Linked DNA regions of Pedobacter ginsengisoli. The protein of the gene in region 1 binds, or shares a complex with, the protein of each later gene. Links are inferred from orthologs where the notes say so. Each region holds a gene or a part of one and is shown in the gene's direction. Other genes may lie near its edges. The genes, in order: lpdA and CPT03_RS19635.

The links.
Region 2: the proteins of lpdA (region 1) and CPT03_RS19635 are in contact, whole or in part, in a crystal structure (PDB 1EBD), measured with the Geobacillus stearothermophilus proteins. The link is inferred for Pedobacter ginsengisoli from one-to-one orthologs. Residues at the interface, in WP_049624544.1 of Geobacillus stearothermophilus: Pro340, Ser341, Asp344, Tyr345, Arg403, Asp406, Val408, Glu431, Ala432, Gly433, Asp438; in WP_033016211.1 of Geobacillus stearothermophilus: Ile130, Ala131, Met132, Pro133, Arg136, Arg140, Glu141, Asn155, Arg157.

The regions. Positions count from the first base shown.
Region 1 is NZ_CP024091.1:3,814,336-3,826,477, reverse strand. The notes cover bases 2,835-5,684. They hold lpdA (dihydrolipoyl dehydrogenase), read left to right. Parts: upstream 2,835-3,481; coding sequence 3,482-4,888; downstream 4,889-5,684. Other genes in these bases: CPT03_RS15775 (hypothetical protein), read right to left, coding at 4,925-5,684; CPT03_RS15785 (CocE/NonD family hydrolase), read right to left, coding at 2,835-3,367. In the rest of the region: CPT03_RS15790 (M1 family metallopeptidase), read right to left, coding at 1-1,485; more of CPT03_RS15785, read right to left, coding at 1,490-2,834; more of CPT03_RS15775, read right to left, coding at 5,685-5,746; CPT03_RS15770 (efflux RND transporter permease subunit), read right to left, coding at 5,852-9,040; CPT03_RS15765 (efflux RND transporter periplasmic adaptor subunit), read right to left, coding at 9,087-10,154; CPT03_RS15760 (TolC family protein), read right to left, coding at 10,157-11,500; CPT03_RS15755 (TetR/AcrR family transcriptional regulator), read right to left, coding at 11,522-12,127. UniProt on the Escherichia coli protein: Lipoamide dehydrogenase is a component of the glycine cleavage system as well as of the alpha-ketoacid dehydrogenase complexes.
Region 2 is NZ_CP024091.1:4,687,377-4,696,677, forward strand. The notes cover bases 1-2,979. They hold CPT03_RS19635 (pyruvate dehydrogenase complex dihydrolipoamide acetyltransferase), read left to right. Parts: upstream 1-656; coding sequence 657-2,303; downstream 2,304-2,979. Other genes in these bases: pdhA (pyruvate dehydrogenase (acetyl-transferring) E1 component subunit alpha), read left to right, coding at 1-627; hisS (histidine--tRNA ligase), read left to right, coding at 2,426-2,979. Outside these bases: more of hisS, read left to right, coding at 2,980-3,814; CPT03_RS19645 (nuclear transport factor 2 family protein), read right to left, coding at 3,811-4,284; CPT03_RS19650 (ABC1 kinase family protein), read right to left, coding at 4,281-5,597; CPT03_RS19655 (TetR family transcriptional regulator C-terminal domain-containing protein), read right to left, coding at 5,604-6,257; hutU (urocanate hydratase), read right to left, coding at 6,370-8,022; CPT03_RS19665 (hypothetical protein), read left to right, coding at 8,095-8,439; CPT03_RS19670 (TonB-dependent receptor), read left to right, coding at 8,563-9,301.

The DNA.
Region 1 (12,142 bases):
CCAACGGTAAGATAATTTTGAACCTTCAATTTTATATTCTAAAGTAGGGATATTGGCATAACGTAGGTACTGGTCAAATATCTTGTCCAACTTTAGGCCAGATTGCTTTGCGATGTAGTTTTCTACTTGCTTAGTGGTAACTGTTTTATGATAAAATACTTTGTTTAAACCCCTCAATATGTTCCTGAACTTCTCGTCATTGTTGATCAGTTGACGGATGATATGGATCATATTTGCTCCTTTGTAATACATATCGCCCGATCCTTCTTTGTTAACATCGTATTGCCCAATGATTGGAATGTCGTTCTGGATATTGCGTCTGATGCCTACAACATAATCTGTTCCGGCTTCTTTTCCATGTTCAGATTCTGTAAACAGGGTTTCAGAGTAGTTTGTAAATGCTTCATGAATCCACATGTCAGCTATATCTGTGGAGGTGATATTGTTTCCAAACCACTCGTGTCCGCTTTCGTGAATAGTAATGAAATCGAATTTTAAACCCCAGCCTGAATCTGATAAATCTCTTCCGAGATAGCCCATTTTAAATTGATTGCCATAGGCTACTGCACTTTGATGCTCCATACCTAAATGAGGGGATTGTACAAGCTTATAACCATCTTCATAAAACGGATAAGGGCCAAACCAGTGCTCAAAAGATTTTAGCATAGGTTTTACATCTGCATTCCAGTGGGGCCTTGCTTTAAGGCTATCTTCCTTAAGTGCCCAGTAGTCAATAGATAAGTTGCCTTTTTCGCCCTGAAACTGATCAGACCAGTGGACATACTTGCCAACATAAAAGGTCACATTATAGTTATTTATTGGGTTGGCTACAAACCAATTATACTGGGTGTAGTTGTCCGGTTTTTGAACTATGTTTCTTAATCGGCCATTGGAAATATCCTGAAGGTCTTTAGGTACGCTGATACTGATCAGCATGCTATCAACCTCATCGCTTTGGTGGTCTTTGTTGGGCCACCAGCAGCTTGCACCAAAGCCCTGGCAGGCTACAGAAACCCAAGGATTGCCAGATTTATCTTTAGTGAAAATAAAACCCCCATCCCATGGCGGATTCTTTGCAATTACCGGACTGCCGGAATAGTATACAGTGAAACTTTCTTTTGCTCCTTTTTTAATTTCTTTAGGAAAGGTTACGAATACAGCATTGAATTCTCTTTTGAAAGGTAGTTCTTCATTATTAAAAACTACTTTCTCGACATTAAGATTATAGAACAGGTCAAATTGTAGTTTGCTGAAGTTTTGAGTTGCAGTAAATCTAAATTCATTACTTCCACTTATGGATTTATCATCTATATTGATTTTAACATCCAGGTGATAGTAATTAATATTATAACAGGTTCTTAATGGGGTAAGAGCGCCTCTAAGACTATCGGCCCTTGAAGATTTCTGGACTCCGTTAAGTAGCTGTGCTTTTGCAAAAGTTATTACACAAAGCATGGCAATGGTGCTGAATAATAGCTTCTTCATTTACTTATTGTTTTAATACGGTTACACTTAGTGAAGAAGAGTTATGTACATCATGGAATATGCGATGAGTGGCCTTTTGGAAATCAGCTGGCTCGGCCTGATAGATGTCCATAAATTTTTGAGGATTTCTATCGGCAAGCGGGAACCATGAATTTTGTATCTGTATCATAATCCTATGGCCTTTTTTAAAGGTGTGGGCAACATCAGGAAGAGTGTAGTTGATCTTAGTGATTTCTCCGGGATTAATTGCTTCTGGTTTTTCAAAGCTGTTACGATATTTTCCGCGCATAATTTCTCCGCGAACCAGCATTTGGTAGCCACCCATGATCAGATCTTTTGGATTTGGTGTAGGATTTGGGGAATTTTCTGGATAAACATCGATTAGTTTAACTACATAATCCGCGTCTGAACCTGTTGTAGATACAACAAGATTGGCTAGTAGGGGGCCGGTTAGCGTAATGTCTTCGGTTAATGTATCAGTTTGGTATACTTTAACATCTGGCCTGCGGGCAGCGAAGCGTTGATCATCGATCATATATTCTCGTGTTCTTCTGGCCTGAACTCCATCCTGATACGGAACAGGACTATTAGGGTCGCTAACGTATTCATCCCAGCTATCTGTTCTTTTAACTTTTTCAAAGCTCAGTTTTCCGTTAGGCTGTAAATACAGGTTTTTAGTTTCAGTATCCTTAGGTGGCCATGTATTAAATTTTTTCCATTCATTGCTGCCAGTTACAAATATATTTGCCTCTGCAGCATTAAAATCGCCCTCGCCTTTAAGGTAATGTTTGAAGAAAGGAAGTTCAAAATTTTCCTGATAATATGTGCTCGTAGTTTGTCCGAATTGAATATCGCCAAAGCTGCTTCCTGTACTACGTACCCAACCACCATGATACCAAGGGCCCATAACCAGAATGTTATTTGCATTTGGATTCTGCTGCTCAATGGTTTTATACGTTGCAAAGGTGCCATAGGCATCTTCGGCATCGAAGAAACCACCTACAACCATAACGGCCGGTTTTACATTAACTAAATGGGGCTGGATATTTCTTGCCTGCCAAAAGGTATCCAGATTTGGGTGTGCAAAAAGGTCATTCCAGAATTTAATGCTATCGGCAAAGTATTTATCCTTTAGGTTTTTAATTGAACCAGATTCGAGGTAGAAGCGATAGTTGTCTTGAATTGGGAATTGAAAACCTTTTGGGCCTTTATCAGGTGTTATAGGTTTTGGTCTTGGGACACCAAATGTGCTCATAAAGCTAAAAGCATCAGCTACAAACAGAGTTCCATTGTGGTGGAAATCGTCGCCACGAAACCAATCCGTAACAGGTGCCTGTGGCGAAACAGCCTTTAGCGCCGGATGTGCTCCGGGCAGGGATGTGGTGGAGTAAAATCCAGGATAAGAGATGCCATAAATACCTGCTTTACCATTGTTGTTAGCTATGTTTTTTACCAGCCAGTCAATAGTGTCGTAGGTATCGGTACTCTCATCTATATCCTTTTTGCTTTTCTTTTTGGCTACCTGGGGCCTGATGTCATCAAACGTGCCCTCGCTCATCCATTTTCCTCTCACATCCTGATAAACAAATATAAATCCTTCTCTCATCATTGCCGGAAAGTTGCCTAAACTGGTTTTGTATTTGTCGGCTCCGTAAGGCGCTACGGTATACGGCGTTCTGTTGATCAGAAAAGGGTACTTTTTTGTTTTATCTTTTGGAATATAGATCGACGTAAATAATTTCACACCATCTCTCATGGTAATACTACGTTCAATCTTAGTGTAATTTTCTTTTACATATGCTGAGTCTGATTGCTGGGCAAAGACAGATGAGAATGTAAAAATGTGGATAGCAGCAAGCCAAAGGAGTTTAATACGGGCCATTATGGGTTAATAAGTTATAAATAGTAAATATAGTAAATGGAAATGTTTTAGGCTAATAAGTGTCAGATTTTGCCTCAGGTTTACTAACTTTGTTTAATAAAAAAAACCTTTAATATGCAATACGATGTAGTTGTAATTGGCTCGGGCCCGGGCGGTTATGTTGGAGCAATAAGATGTGCCCAATTAGGCCTAAAAACGGCAGTTATAGAAAAATATAAAACTTTTGGTGGAACCTGCTTAAATGTTGGCTGTATTCCATCTAAAGCATTGTTAGATTCTTCGGAGCATTTTCATAATGCTGCTCATACTTTTAAAACCCATGGCATTGATCTTAAAGATTTAAAGGTTGATATGCCGCAGATGATTGCCCGCAAAAATGATGTGGTTGCTCAAAATACTGCAGGTATTCAATATCTTTTCAAAAAGAATAAAATAGATACTTTTGAAGGAGTAGGTTCATTTGTTGATAAGAATACTATAAAAGTTACCAGTGCTGATGGTAAAACTGAAACAGTAACAGCTAAGAATGTAATTATTGCTTCAGGATCTAAACCAACTGCGCTTCCTTTTTTACCTGTTGATAAAAAACGTATCATTACTTCAACTGAAGCTTTGAATATTACTGAAGTGCCAAAGCAAATGATTGTTATTGGTGGTGGTGTAATTGGTTTGGAGTTAGGTTCTGTTTATGCCCGTTTAGGTACAAAAGTCTCAGTTGTTGAGTTTATGCCTTCTATTATCGGTACTATGGATGCTGGTTTGGGTAAAGAGCTACAACGTGTTTTAAAGAAATCTTTAGGCATGGAGTTTTATATGGGTCATAAAGTTACCGGTGCAACTACAAAAGGGAAAAAGGTTACTGTTACAGCAGATAATGCTAAAGGAGAGCAAGTAAAACTTGAAGCTGATTATTGCATTGTTGCTGTAGGACGCACGGCTTATACTGCCGGGTTAGGCTTGGAAAATATAGGTATCCAAACTGAAGAGAGGGGAAATAAAATTCCTGTTAATGAGCATCTTGAGACTTCGGTGCCCGGAGTTTATGCCATTGGTGATGTAATTAAAGGTGCTATGCTTGCGCATAAGGCAGAAGATGAAGGTGTTTATGTAGCTGAGAGATTAGCCGGACAAAAACCACATATCAACTATAACCTTATTCCAGGTGTAGTTTATACCTGGCCAGAAGTTGCTTCTGTAGGTTATACTGAAGAACAATTAAAAGAAAAAGGTGTTCAATATAAAGCAGGTTCATTCCCTTTTAAAGCTAGTGGAAGAGCTAAGGCAAGTATGGATACTGATGGTTTTGTGAAAGTATTGGCTGACGCTAAAACGGATGAAATCCTTGGCGTTCATATGATTGGTCCCCGTGCTGCGGACATGATTGCTGAAGCCGTAGTTGCTATGGAATTCCGTGCCTCTGCAGAGGACATTGCAAGAATTTGCCATGCACACCCAACATATACCGAAGCTATTAAAGAGGCTGCTATGGCCGCTACAGAAAACAGAGCTATACATATTTAATAGGTATAGATTATTAAAAACAAAGGCCTTAGGATATTATTCTAAGGCCTTTGTTTTTAAAGCAGGGTAGGTATCGTATAAGGCTTTTACCGCAATTTCAATAAGCCTTAGATTCTCGTATTGATGGCCATGCTGAACTTCTACATTTATGTAAGGGATGTTTTTTCCCATGGCGTAAACAGATAGGGAGCCATCATCGGGGGCATCAGGTGATTGCAATATCACATTTACCTTTTCTTGTTTTAAACGATTAAATAACTTCAGGTCGGTTACCAGAATAAGATCATCATTATCCATTTCAAAATTGATGAATACGGAATCAGCTGCACTTTCGAGTTCATAACCTTTCAGGTAAGATGAAATGCCAAATCCACCATCTGCATTATTGTGTAGTGTGAAAATGTATCCTAATTTTTTAGGGTTGTAATAGGTAAGGATTAGATTTCCTGTTCGTTCAAGTTGCATTAGAACCTCGTCATTATCTACATTTCCATATTTTACGAGCCCCATAATAATTCCTTCCTGTGTATATATGCTGTTGGGGTCTGTCTGGAAATTAAAACCATCCTTAGAAAATTTAAAGTTTCTGGTACCTCCATACTGACAATCAATAATACTGCCACCATTAAACTGAATGTACTCAAAAGCTGCTTTTACACCAGTATCTTCATCATCGTGTATGGCCAAAAAACTAATCTTTGGTTTTCCATAGCTATATTTTACAAGATTGATGTTTAGATCGTTTAGTGCAATAGCATTTGTATCGGTTACCATTCCTTCAAAAACCGGAGGGTGCTGCGCTTTTATATCGAATAAAAAGCTGCATAGCAGCAGAAGTAATGTTATGTGCTTCAGCATATTTCCTGTAATTACAACAAAACAATTATAATTGTTTTAATTTTTAAAACAAAAAGAGGAACTTTTTAGGGTTCCTCTTTTTGTTGTTATTATAGATTTATAATGCTATTCAGCAAGGTCATACTCCAAAACATCTTTATGGTCGTATGGTTCTTCTAACATTTCATCAATTGTTTTTCCTTTTTTGTTAAACCCTAATTTATCTAATATTATATCAAAGATCAGATAAACTACCGGTACAACAATTAATGTTAAAAACAGTGAACTGGTTAGACCACCAACAATAACCCAGGCTAGTCCATTTTTCCATTCGGCACCGGCACCACTTGCCAGGGCAATTGGTAGCATACCAAAGATCATGGCTATGGTTGTCATTAAGATGGGACGTAAACGTGCGTGGTTAGCTAAAACTAATGCTTCTATTGTCGATTTTCCTTCTGCTTTCATGTGGTTTGTAAAATCGACCAATATAATCGCATTTTTGGCCACCAAACCCATTAGCATAATTAAACCTAAGATGGTGAAAATACCAATTGAATTGTTTGTTAAAGCAAGAGCAAGGAAGGCTCCGATTAATGCAAGTGGTAAAGAGAACATTACTACCAGCGGATAGACAAAGCTATCATATAAAGCCACCATAATTAAATAAACCAAAATTACGGAGGCTAGTAGGGCAATACCTAAAGTACCAAAACCTTCAGCCTGATTTTCCTGATCTCCTGCCCATGCATAACTTACGCCAATTGGAGCTTTTAGCTTACCATTTTTTTGCAGTTCCTCTAACTTCGATTGAAATTCAGCAACTACGGTTCCGGTAGGTCTACCTATTGATTGTGCTTTAACAGATACCGAGGTTGATTTGTTTAAACGCTCTAACTGACTTGGTCCTGAACCTTCAGTAATTGTTGCAAACTGCGATAGTTTAATTTGCGCTCCACTTGCATTTACAAAGATAAGGTTGCGTACATCGTCAACATTTTTTCTGTTAAAATCCTGGTATTGGATATTAATGTCGTACTCGTATTCGCCTTTTCTGTATTTACCATCTGTATTGCCCGCAAAAGCTGTTTGCATGGTAGAACCTACGGTTTGTAATGTTAGTCCAAGTGCTGACATTTTATCCCGATCAACCTGAACATTAATTTCAGGAGTTCCTTTTTCTACAGATAACTTAATCTCTGTTGCACCCGGAATTGTTGCAAGTACTTTTTGTGCACCTTCAGCGTATTTTAATGCGCTATCAAGGTCAGAACCCATTACTACTAATTGTATCGGAGCGTTTTCAGCAATACCCAAAATACTAATTGGTACCGTTTTAACTTTTGCACCAACCAATTCTTTAGAAAGTGCGCGGCTCATTTTGGTTGCAAAAATATCTGATGAGACACCCTCGCGTTCCTTACGTTCAACCAGTTTTACGTTAATCTCCGATTTATAGGCTGTGGCCTGAGTTCCACCGAAATCTCCACTGGCCTGACCTACAGTAGTAATTAACTGTGTGATTTCTGGTTGTTTATCTAAAAATGCTTCTGCTTTTTGTGTGTAAAAGTTTGTTTGCGACAAGGGTGCATCTTTTGGTAATTCAATTTGAATTAAGAACTCGCCTTTATCAGATTTAGGGAAAAACTCTGAACCAATAAAGCCCGCACCAGCTAACCACATTGCCCCAACAAATAATACAACAACCGCTACGATGGTGCGTCTTTTATGATTTAACGACCATGTTAGGATGTTTGTAACCCAATGAGTGAATTTTTTTAATTGTTTTTCAAACCAAAGGATAAAACGGCCGAATGCATTTTTGCCTTCGATGTGCTCTAGTTTACCATATCTTGAGAAAAGTAGGGGCACAATGGTAAATGAAGCTAGTAATGAAAGTAATGTTGCGATAATTACAACCACACAAAACTGACGTAGAATGTTAGATACCAGACCTGTACTTACTGCAATAGGGAAAAATACAACCACAATTACAAGGGTAATGGATACAACTGTAAAACCGATTTCCCGTGTTGCATCAGATGCGGCCCTTACTTTATTTTTGCCCATCTCCATGTGTCGTTGGATATTTTCCAGAACCACAATAGCGTCATCTACAAGAATACCAACCACAAGAGATAGTCCTAATAAGGACATCAGGTTCAAAGTAAAGCCAAATAGGCTAATACCAATAAACGTTGCAATTAATGATGCTGGAATGGATACCATTACAATTAATGCATTACGTAAACTATGTAGGAAGAATAGCATTACAAATGCTACCAGTACAACTGCCAGAATTAAATCGTGAATAACGGCATCCGCAGACTCTAAAGTGAAGATAGAGCTGTCGTTAACAATTTTAATGTTAAGTTTATTTGCAGCGTATTCTACTTTTAGTTTCTCAATGATTTTATGCACACCTTTACTTACTTCTACCGCATTTGCATCACTCTGTTTGATGATTTGTATGGCAATTGCACCTTTTCTGTCAATACGCGCCAGTTTTTCAGTTTCTTTTTTAGAGTCTTGTACGTCGGCAACGTCACCCAAACGAATTTGTGCGCCATCTTTTGAAGTTGTTAAAACAAGGTTCCTTAACTCATCAAGATTCCTGTATTTACCAGATAAACGAATTAAAACGTCTTGATTTTCTGTTTTAACACTTCCGGTAGGGAAGTCTAGGTTTGAACTTAAAATCATCTGCTGCACTTGAGGTACAGAAAGCTTGTAGCCTTGTAATTTATCTGCATCTAATGAAACCTGGATTTCTCTTTCAGATCCACCAATAAGGTTAACCTGTGCAATCCCGCTAACCCTGGAAATAACCGGGGCAATTCTTTGATCAATTAAATCGTAGAAGTTAATATCATCCATGTCTGCAGAAGCTGACATCGTGATTACCGGTAAGTCATCTAAAGAGAATTTACTTAACGAAGGTGTTTTCACATCTTCAGGTAAATCAGAAAGAATGGCATTTACCTTACGTTGAGCATCATTTAATGAAATATCAATGTTGGCTGCATCAGTTAACGTAATTGTAACTGTTGATAAACTCTCAAATGAAACAGCGTTTATTTTTTTGATGTTCTCCATTGATGATACCGCATCTTCAATTTTCTTAGTTACGGTATTTTCAACCTCAGAAGGAGAGGCTCCGGGATAAATGGTTGAAATAGATACAACGTTGTTTGAGAATTTTGGTAATAACTCATAGCCCAACGAAAAGTAACTTAATAGCCCTAATAGAGTAAGCGCGGTAAATACCACAATTACCAGGGAGGGCCTTTTTATCGATATGTCTGTTATCTTCATTTTCTTTTTTTATTGCGTGTTGCGATTGGCAATCGCGATCATTAACTTATTTTACAATGCTTACAGGAGTGCCTTCAGCCAAGTTAATCTGTCCGCTTGTAATTACAGTTTCTCCTTCATTAAGTCCATCAAGGATTTCAACAGAATCGCCTAGAATACGGCCTGCAATTACCTGACGGATTTTAGAAGTATTGTTTGCTTTATCTAACACAAATACCTGATTGCTACTTACACTGCCCACAAAAGCAGTACGTGGGACTAAAATGCCTGGAGCCTGCTTAGGGAAGTTGAATACAGCTGTTCCGTACATTCCGGCTTTTAAGCTGGTTTTTGCATTGTTGTCTACTTCAATTTCGATAGGGAAGTTTAACGTTTCATCGGCCTTTGCTGCAATGAAAGTAACTTTACCATTGAATTTGTCTGTCGGAAAAACAGAAGATTTGATGTCAATCTTATCTCCGATTTTTAGGTTAGCAACCTGCGATTCGTTAACGTTTACCCTAAGTTTTAATTTAGAAACATCTACTATCTCAAATAACTGAGTTCCTTGCGTGTTTACGAATGCCCCAACTTCAATGTATCTTTTATTAATTATACCAGTAATTGGCGCTTTAATGTTGGCATCACTTACTTTACGTTGTGAGGCTTGCAAGCGTAGTTTTGCATTTTGAGTTGCTAATTTAGCCTGATCCAATTGCTGTTGGGTTACACCACCAGTTTCATATGAGCTTTGGTATCTGGCTTCGTCTCGCAATGCATTTTGATAGTTTGCTGCTGCTGTTTCTTTATCAGTATTGATAATTTCAGCATCAACACGGGCTAAAACTTGTCCTTTAGTTACATGATCACCTTCATCTACATAGATTTTACTTACCCTGCCAGCATTTTCTGAAAGGAAGTTTAATTCTTGTTTAGGTACAAAGTTTCCATTGGCAACAAAGTCAAGGTCAACTACTTTCTTCTCGACCGTTGCAATTCGAACAGCTACAGCGCCACCACCTTGTGCAATGAAAGCCGTTTTTGCTTCGTTTTTCTTTTTATTGTTGCTTAAAACATAAGCTATTCCGCCAAGGGCGACAACAATTACAACAATTATAATAATTACTCTTTTCATTTCTATTTTGCTAGCGATTTAATATTTCCGTTCGATTTGATTAATTGTATTTCGGCTATTTTGTAATTTAATAGAGCCTGTATATAGCTATTTTGAGCCTCAGTAAGTGAATTTTCAGTGTCTAATAGATCTGTTAGATTTGCCAAACCATTATTGTAATTGTTTTGGGTACTTCTGTAAATTTCATCTGCCAGTTGTGCATTTTTCTTTTGTGCATTAATTGTATTTATATTATTGCGCAGCTGGATTTTAGCATTTTCATACGCTAAGTTTAATGAATTTACTGATTCTCTTCTATCTTCTTTGGCTTTTCTGATATCAACATCGGCCTGACGGATTTTTGAACGGGTTAAGAATCCATTAAAAATGGGTACTTTTAACGTTAAACCAACCGCCGAAGAGCCAAAACCTATTGCAGTATTGCTTGATTTTAAAAAGTCGAAACTTCCACTTTGGCTTGAATAAGTATAATTACCTGTTAGAGCAAGACTTGGGTAATATTCTGCTACATAAGCTTTGCGTTGCAGGGATAAAAGTTTGTCCTGATTATCTAAAAGTTTAATTTCTGTGCGATTGTCGAAATTAAGTGAGTCTGAAAGTTCGGGCAATTGCGTTACTTCTGTAAGTTCTGTTTTAGGTAAAGTAATGTTTGCACTTACAGGCATACCCATCGAGAATTTTAACTGGTTTTCCAATTGTGTAATGGCATTTAAAATTTGTGAGCGTTGTGTTTCCAAATTGGTAAGGTTAACTTTAATACGATCAACGTCAATTTTTTTAGCCAGACCATTTTTGTACTGATTAGAGATGATGTTTTCAATTACCTTTACGTTTTTAATGTTGGTGTCAATTACATTCATCTGTTGTCTGTTTACCAGAACCTGATAATAATTGCCGGCTACCAACTCTATAATTTGCTCTTCTGTATACTGAGAGGTAAGATTATAGTATTCCTCACTCGATCTGGCAGCTTGTAATCCCGTAAAAACTTGTTGGTTAAACAGTTGTTGAGAAAGTTGCACACCAGCAGTGGAATTCCATTTTTGACCCATCTTAAATGATTGTGTTGTGCCTCCTATATCTGCTACTAATTGACCAATAATAGGGTTGTAAGTTAAACCTGCATTACCTGTAATTTGGGGCAAAGCTTGTGCTCTTACTTCTTGCACTTTATACCTGCCTCCTTCAATGTCCATTTTGGACTTCTTTACTTTTGCGCTGTTTTCGATGGCATAGTTTAGTGCATCTTTTAAGCTAAGCGTTTGTTGTGCACTAACTGTATTTGATAATATCAAACCCAGCAATAAGAGGGGAATTGTTTTTATCTGTTTAATAATAGTGTTCATATGATATAATTAGTAGTCTGTTTATTTTAGTCCTTTAAGGAATATATTCGAAAGATTTATTTGTTTATCTAACATTGCTTTCATCTCTTTTTTGCTTGGCAATAGCTCTTTGTTGCCATGTAAAATACACAGGGAAGTTATTCCGGCTAAACTATCAAGATATAGCTCTGCTATTTTATTTGGATCGGCCAAAGCCAATTCACCTCTATCCATTGCGGCTTTGAAGATGTCTGCATGGAAATTCTCATTTTTCGATTTCATTTTCATGAAATGTTGTCTTAATTCATCAGAATTTAAGGATGAATCCGGGCTGCCTCCAGATAAATGAAGCATATAGTATTTTTGAAAGAAACGATGTTTAACTTCTATGAAGCCGGTCAAACGCTCTTGGATAGACATTTCAGTTAATTTGTCCTTTTCAATAATTTCGAAGTAATCTGAAAATATCTTGTCAATAACTCCAAATACTAAGCTGTTTTTATCAGGGAAATAATAATATAAAGAAGGTTTTGATACTGATAGATCATCGGCGATCTCGTTCATTGTGGTTTTGTTAATTCCATAATGTATAAATCGTTTAATAGCCCCCTCAATTATAGCATCCCTTTTTTTATCAATCTCTACCATTTTACTTTTTTACTT
Region 2 (9,301 bases), 870 kb from region 1 along the record:
CCATTAGGTGCGGGTATTGCATTTGCTGAAAAATATAAAGGCACAAATAATGTAAATATTTGCTACATGGGTGATGGTGCTGTTCGTCAGGGCGCTTTAAATGAGGCATTTAATATGGCTATGCTTTGGAAACTTCCTGTTGTATTTGTTTGTGAAAATAACTTTTATGCAATGGGTACTTCTGTAGAGCGTACTACAAATATGACTGATATTTATAAAATAGGTTTAGGGTTTGATATGCCTTGTGCTCCTGTTGATGGTATGGATCCGGTTGCAGTTCATAATGCAATGGATGAAGCGATTCAGCGTGCAAGAGCTGGAGAAGGGCCTACTTTCCTGGAAATGAGGACTTATCGTTACCGTGGACATTCTATGTCTGACCCTGCTAAATATCGTACTAAAGATGAATTAGAAGAGTATAAATCAAAAGATCCTATTGAGGCTGTAAGAGAAGTTGTTTTGAAAGAGAAATATGCAGATCAAGCCTGGATTGAGGAAATCGAGAGTAAGATAAAACAGATTGTAGACAATGCTGTAAAGTTTGCAGAAGAATCTCCTTTTCCTGATGCATCAGAATTATATACTGATGTTTATATACAACAGGATTATCCTTACGTTAAAGATTAATTTAGAACGCATTTCAATAGATATATAGAATGGCTGAAATAGTTAGAATGCCCAAGATGAGCGACACCATGACCGAAGGTGTAATGGCTAAATGGCATAAAAAAGTTGGCGATAAAGTTAAAAGCGGCGATGTTATGGCCGAAGTGGAAACCGATAAGGCAACCATGGATTTAGAATCATATTGGGATGGTACCGTATTGTACATAGGTGTAGAAGAAGGTAAGGCTGTTCCTGTTGATGCTATAATTGCTGTAGTTGGTAAAGAAGGCGAAGATTATAAAGCTGCCCTTGATGCTGAAGGAGGTGCTGCACCTGCTAATGTTGAGCCCGCTACTGATAAAAAAGCTGAAACTCCGGTTGAAGAAAAAAAGGAAACATCATCGGCTCCTGCTTTGACTGATGCAGATCTGGAAAAACAAGGAGTTACAGTTGTTCGTATGCCTTTATTGAGTGATACGATGACAGAAGGCGTAATTGCTGAATGGCATAAAAAAGTAGGTGATAAAATTAAGAATGATGATATTCTTGCTGACGTGGAAACCGACAAGGCTACTATGGAAGTTATGGGTTATGCTGAAGGAACTTTATTGCATATTGGAGTTGAAAAAGGACAAGCCGCTAAAGTAAATGGTATTATTGCCATTGTAGGTCCGGAAGGAACTGATATTAGTGGAATACTTAGCCAGGGTGATGCACCAGCAAAACCTGCTGCTGATGGTAAATCTGATGCCCCTGTTGAAGAGAAATCTTCTTCATCAAGCCAGAAAGAAGAAACTCCTGTTGCTTCGGGAAGTACTGATCGCGTAAAGGCATCTCCTCTTGCTAAAAAAATTGCTCAGGAAAAAGGAATTGACCTTAGCCAGGTTGCTGGTAGTGCAGATGGTGGTCGTATCATTAAAAAAGATATTGAAAACTTTAAGCCTGCTGCCAAAGTTGTTGAGGCAGGTGTGCCTGCAGAAAAATCGGCTCCGGTTATTCCTCAATATGTTGGTGAAGAAAGATTTACTGAGAAACCAGTGTCGCAAATGCGTAAGGTGATCGCTAAGCGTTTAGCTGAAAGTTTGTTTACTGCTCCACATTTCTACTTAAATATTAGTATTGATATGGACAATGCTATGGCTGCGCGTACTGCTATCAATTCAGTTGCTCCGGTTAAAGTTTCATTCAATGATATTATAATTAAAGCTGTTGCTGTTGCGTTAAAACAACACCCGGCAGTTAATTCTTCATGGCGAGGAGATAAAATCCGCTTCAATGAGCATACTAATATTGGTGTTGCAATGGCTGTAGAGGATGGTTTATTGGTTCCTGTAGTTCGTTTTGCAGATGGTAAGTCATTATCTCATATATCAGCAGAAGTTAAGGAGTACGGACAGAAAGCGAAAGCTAAGAAACTACAGCCGGCAGATTGGGAAGGTTCTACTTTTACCGTTTCTAATCTGGGTATGTTTGGTATTGATGAATTTACATCAATCATTAATTCTCCTGATGGTGCAATTTTATCTGTAGGTGCAATACAACAAATTCCGGTTGTTAAAAACGGAGCAGTTGTGCCAGGTAATGTAATGAAACTGAGCTTAGGCTGTGATCACCGTGTTGTTGATGGCGCTACAGGTGCTGCCTTCCTGCAAACACTTAAAGGATTGCTGGAAGAGCCAATAAGATTATTGGTATAATCAGAATGCGTACAGAATTCTGAAGTAAATTCAGAACGCTGTACCATATAAAAAACTGAGGTTGCTTGTGTATAATACAGGCAACCTTTTTTATGCTTGTTACTTTTCGTACTTTTGCGCTCATGTCGAACATCAAGCCCTCTTTAGCAAAAGGAACCAGAGATTTTTCTCCACAGGAAATGGTAAAACGTAACTATATTTTTGATACCATTAAAACAGTATTTAAAAAATATGGATACTCAGAGATACAAACTCCATCTATGGAAAATCTCTCGACCTTAACGGGTAAATATGGTGATGAAGGGGATAAGCTAATATTTAAGATATTAAACAGCGGAGACTTTCTTTCTAAGGTAAAACCTGAACTGCTTGCACAGGCGAATTCAAATGCCGTTATATCTTCAATTAGCGAAAAAGCGCTGCGTTATGATCTAACTGTGCCTTTTGCACGTTATGTTGTGATGCATCAGAATGATATTTCACTGCCTTTTAAACGTTTTCAGGTACAGCCGGTATGGCGTGCCGACAGACCACAGAAAGGTCGCTACAGAGAGTTTTATCAATGTGATGTGGATGTTGTAGGGTCAGATAGTTTACTGAACGAGGCTGAGTTTATACTGATCTATCAGGAGGCCCTGAGTGATCTTGGATTAAAGGATTTTACAATAAAAATCAATAATCGTAAAATATTATCTGGAATTGCTGAAGTTGTTGGTAAGCCAGAACTAATAATAGATATGACTGTTGCCATTGATAAACTTGATAAAATAGGATTGGATGGCGTTATTAAAGAGTTATTGGAGCGTGGATTTACCGAAGCAGACATTGACAGACTCAAACCGGTTATTTTACTTGAGGGGACTAACGAACAAAAACTGGATAGTTTAAAAACTGTGCTGTCCGTTTCTGAAACAGGACTTAAAGGTGTTGAAGAAATAGAAACAGTATTTGATTACCTAAGTTCAATGCTTAAAGCTAGCTCATCGATAAATCCTAATGTTGAATTAGATATAACTCTTGCCAGGGGTTTAAATTATTATACAGGTTGCATATTTGAAGTGAAAACCAATGAAGTTGCCATGGGGAGTATTGGTGGAGGAGGAAGATATGACGATTTAACCGGTATGTTCGGCTTGAAAAATTTAACCGGAGTGGGAGTTTCTTTTGGAGCAGATAGGATTTATGACGTATTACAGGAACTGAATCTTTTTCCAGAATCTGCGGCTGCAGGTACAAGGGTTTTGATTAGTAATTTCGATAAGGAGGCAGAAAGATACGCACTGCCAATCTTACAGCAATTAAGAGGTGCAAACATCGCTACTGAACTGTATCCATCTTCAGCTAAGCTTAAAAAGCAAATGAGCTATGCAGATGATAAAAATATTCCTTACGTAATACTTATTGGTAGTGAAGAAATGGGTAATGGTGTGCTAACATTGAAAGATATGAAAAGTGGACAACAAGACAAATTAACCGTTGCAGCTATTATTGATCAGTTAAAATTTAATTAACCTTTGGTGGAAGCCATAAAGGTTTCAAGATTTCGTTTTGCTTTTGTTCTGATTTTGTTTCTTAAAAATCCTGTCCACCCTAATATAAGTCCGGTAAAACCAAGGGCCTGTTTTGCCCATGTGTAGAAATCAAAATGATCAGTATGTTTTGTGATTTTTCCGTTTTCTATTAAAAAGGATGCCTTAATTCGATTAATCACCTTATTTCCTGTGGCAGAAAAAGTATAATAGGCATCCCAGTCAGCATTCCCCCCAAACTCATTTCCGGAAATATTTTTGAATTCTATTCGCATATCCTTACCGCTTTTAATTAGCATAGCCCACATAGAGCGGACCTCGTTTGCATCTAAATTGGTAAATACAGAATCATTAAAGATGGCCTTGTCTGCATAGCAATCTTGCATTGCCTGTACATCTTTATTTTGAAAACTTGTATAAAAGTGATGGATAAGTTCTTCATTTGGAGTCATAGCGATTGCATGTTTACTGTTTTTGGTTTGTAGGTTGTGGTATTTACTATAGCTTTAAGCTCTTGTAAAATGGCATATAATCCAAAGTTTGTACGGTTAACATAAATAAAATGCTTCACCCCTCTGGCTTGTTTAAATTCAGCCATTTTGGATATTTTTTCACCATAGGAGTATAGTTGCGCAAAAAAATCCGGATTATCAAAGTTGAATACCTCGCTAGTATATGGTCTCGCAAATAGCTCAATCATTTCGCGATAGGCTTTATAGTAGAATTCAATCTGCTCTTCATTGTCCTCCTTATGAATCATTTCCAGTTTTCGAAATGCTTCTATGGTTTTGGCTTTATCTTTAATCACATCCGTAGATATGAGTGCGAAAAAGGGGTAATAGAAATCATCCGGCATCTCTTTTATACAGCCAAAATCGATAACTGCGAGGTTTTCTTCAGGCGTAATCAAAAAATTTCCGGGATGAGGATCTGCATGAACTGCTCTCAATTCGTGTTGCTGAAAGTTATAGAAATCCCAAAGAGCCTGACCAATTTTGTTGCGTAACTCCTGTGAAGGTTTTGTCTTTAAAAACTCTTTTAGATGAAGACCATCTATCCAGTCCATTGAGATAATCTTCTTTCCCGATAGTTCTGGATAGTAAGTTGGGAAAACAACATTATTAAGATTCCTACATGCTTCGGAGAACTCAATAGAACGTTTTACCTCAAGTTCATAGTCAGTTTCTTCTAACAAACGTTCTTCAACTTCTTTGATGTAAATGTTCAATTCTTTTTCGCTCATTCCTAATAAGCGGAAAGCAAATGGTTTTACCATTTTAAGGTCAGAAGAGATACTGTCGCCAACACCCGGATATTGAATTTTTACCGCAAGTTTTTTTCCATTTAATTCGGCAGTGTGGACTTGGCCAATTGATGCAGCATTTGTTGAACTGAGATTAAATTTGTCGTAAATTTTTTCAGGCGTTTTTCCAAAGCTTTGGGTAAAAGTCCTTACTATAAGCGGCCCTGATAACGGAGGAGCATTATACTGCGATTGAGTGAATTTATTAATATATGACTTAGGAAGTATGTTTTTATCCATGCTAAGCATTTGGGCAATCTTAAGGGCACTGCCTTTTAGTTCACTAAGTGATTTATAAATGTCTGTAGCATTGTCTTCATTTAATTCATCTTTAGTAAGGTCCGGATTAAAGAGCTTTTTAGAATAATGTTTGATGTAGTTGCCACCAATCTGGAATCCTGTCTTTACAAACTTTGCCGACCTTTGCGCTTTAGTTACTGGGATACTGCTTTGTTCTTTCATCTGCTCTTAAAATCTCATCTTCTCTTTAAAATGCCCATTTCTGGAAAGAAACTTTCCATATTCCAGGAGGTTATCGATGGGTGATCTTTGAAATAAGTCAAAGGTTACATTTATACCTTTTTCTATTGCTTCATCAGTTTTTTCAAACCCGGCACTATCATCATTAACCCAAAATTTTAATATAAAGGCAAATTGCATCCAAAGAGCATCTTTATATCTTTTGCTAAAAAACTTTCTATCTTCCAATTCTCCTGTATCTAAACCTTCGTTTAAAATATCCTCGGCAAAATGTTCAAATATTGGTTTTACGCCTGAAAGGGCAGCAGGAGTGGAGAAACTATCTTTAGCCTGTTTGAGGCTATAAATTATAAAGCTTCTTTGCTTTTTGAGTACCTCAACATAACTATAGAAAAATGCCAGGATCTTATCTCGGGATGAATATTCATTCCATACCTCTTGTTGCTGTAAGGTATCAATAGTTTCTACTATTAAGTCAACCCATATAATCTTTTCTATGCTTTCAAAAGAAGCATAAAACTCATAAAAATCGGACTCAGATATCTTTAATTTTTTAACAAAACTATAAACTGATTTAGGCTTCTCATCGTTCATTAAAACATAATCGATATAGCCATTTCGAATTTGCTGAGCAGTTGCCATTTCCTTTTTATTTATATAACGTATAAGTAGTTAGCATGTTTCAAAAACCTTTTAAAGTTATTGAGTTATTCTATCATCGTTTTGTAATAAAAAATCGAAACAGGTTTAAGCGTTATAGGCCCAGTCTGTGTTTTCTCAAAGTATCTTTAGCAATATCGTATCCTGCATCCGCATGTCTTATAACGCCCATTGCTGGATCATTATGCAACACACGTTTAATTCTTGTTTCAGCATCTGCAGTGCCATCAGCAACTATTACCATTCCCGCATGGATGGAATATCCAATTCCAACTCCGCCACCGTGGTGAAGTGAAACCCAGCTAGCTCCACCGGCTGTATTAATTAGGGCATTAAGAATTGGCCAATCTGCAACCGCATCAGAACCATCCATCATTCCCTCAGTTTCGCGGTTTGGCGAAGCAACAGAGCCGGTATCTAAATGATCTCTACCTATTACAATTGGCGCTTTTACTTTTCCTTCCGCCACTAATTTATTAAATGCCACGCCTGCTTTTTCCCGCTCTCCTTGTCCAAGCCAGCAAATTCTTGCCGGTAAACCCTGAAACGCGATGCGTTCCTGCGCCATAGTGATCCATTGTTTTAAGCTTTCATTTTCAGGAAATAACTCAAGAATTACTTTGTCTGTTTCATAAATATCCTGAGGATCTCCGCTTAGGGCTGCCCATCTAAAAGGCCCCTTACCTTCACAAAAAAGCGGACGAATATAAGCCGGAACAAAACCAGGGAAGTCAAATGCATTTTTAACACCAACCTCCAGTGCGCGTCCACGCAGATTGTTGCCGTAATCAAAGGTAATTGCGCCTCTCTTCTGCAATTCCAACATTTGTTGTACATGCCTGGCCATTGTGGCATAAGAGCGTTCTACATACTTTTCAGGATCTGCACTACGCAAAGCATTGGCTTCTGAAACACTTAATCCTTCAGGAAAATATCCAATCAAAGGATCATGAGCAGAGGTCTGATCGGTCAAAGTATCAGGTGTAATATTTCTATCAATTAATCGCTGTAATAGCTCTACTGCATTACAAACCACACCAATTGATATTGCTTTGCCTTCTTGTTTATATTGTAATGCTCGGTCAATTGCAGTATCTATATTATGTTCAATCTCATCGATGTATCTTGTTTCTAATCTTTTCTGAATGCGCCATTCTTCAACCTCAGCTGCCAAGCATACCCCATTATTCATTGTTATTGCAAGTGGCTGCGCGCCTCCCATACCCCCAAGGCCTGCAGTAACATTTAAAGTGTTTTTTAAATTACCATTAAAATGTTTTTTAGCCAATGACGAATAGGTTTCATAAGTGCCTTGTACTATGCCCTGCGAGCCGATGTAGATCCATGACCCTGCTGTCATTTGCCCATACATCATCAAGCCCTTATCTTCAAGTTCGTCAAAGTGTTGCTGGGTAGCCCATTTGGGAACAAGCTGAGAGTTGGATATCAATACCCTTGGAGCGTCTTTATGTGTTGGTAATACCCCTATAGGTTTGCCCGATTGTATCAGGAGTGTCTCATTGTCATCCAGGTTTTGTAAAGCTTTAATAATTAAAGCAAGGGCTTCTTTATTTCTGGCAGCTTTACCGCGGCCACCATAAACTATAAGCTCTTCAGGACGTTCACCAACTTCCGGATCAAGGTTGTTCAATAACATTCGTAATGCGGCTTCCTGTATCCATCCTTTGCAGCTTAATGTAGTGCCGGTTGGTGTGTTTTTTTTACTGAGATCAAGATTTAAATTCATAATAGCAGTCATATAAAGGCAATGTTACCAGACAAATGTATATAATTCTATAGAATTGACTAAGTTTGGTTTTTGAAATTGAAAGAAAGGGTTTTACATATCAATAAAGCTATCTCGATCGTTTTGCTAATGGTCTTTTCCATTGCACTTACGCCATTTAGCATTCTTCATAATCATCATGAAGAGGAAACCCAGTGTGCAAAAAACGGAGAGACCTGTAAGCACGAATTTCATGTTCGCAAACACGCCGAAACATGTTTAATATGTGCGGCTCATTTCGAAAAAGATTACATCAAAACTCATTCTCATTACGCTTTATATCAGGTTAGCAAACCCGGCATAAAGCCCATAGACCCAGTCAGCAATTCTTATGCTGACCTGATCAGTTTAGGATTAAGGGGCCCGCCAATAGCTTAATGTTTCTTTAATTTATTATTCATGACACTACATTGATTTTATGTGGTGCCTTATGATATTATACACTCATTTGAAACCGGCCTGAGCATTCGGGTAGGTTATGTAATCTTATAATTATTATTTATGAAAAAGATACAATTTTTATTAGTTGTACTACTATATGCGTTTTTCTCTGCAACAGGTTTTGCTACTGAATTAATAGAATTGAAAGGTAAAGTTGTTGATGCCGAAACGCAGCAGCCTTTACCGGGAGCTTCAATTGTAATCCCGGATCTTAGGGTTTCTGTTATGACAAATGATGCGGGTGAATTTACCCTTAAAAATGTACCTGCCCGCGGGAGCTTCCTTGTGCAGGTTAGATACATTGGATATCAAACAATAACCAAAACTGTTGATTTTAAAACTGTAGGATCAATGGAATTCAGCCTAAAGTCAAGCGTAATCGAGGGACGGGAAGTGGTTATCACTGGATCGGCGAATAGTTCCGATAATAAGAAAAACAGTACTTCTATAGCAACGGTAAGCAAGGCAGATCTGCTGTATCGCCCGTCAACTAATCTGATCGATGCTATATCCCGTACCCCGGGAGTATCTCAAATCACAACCGGGGCTGGAATATCAAAACCGGTTATCCGTGGTTTAAGTTATAATAGAGTAGTTACCCTTAATAATGGGGTTAAGCAACAAGGACAGCAGTGGGGAGATGAGCATGGAATTGAAATTGATCAATACAGTGCAGATAGGGTCGAAGTGTTAAAAGGCCCTGCAAGTTTAATGTATGGATCTGACGCCTTAGGTGGGGTTATTAATATACTTGATGCCTTACCAGCTCCAGAAGGGACTCTAAAAGGAGAGCTCTTAA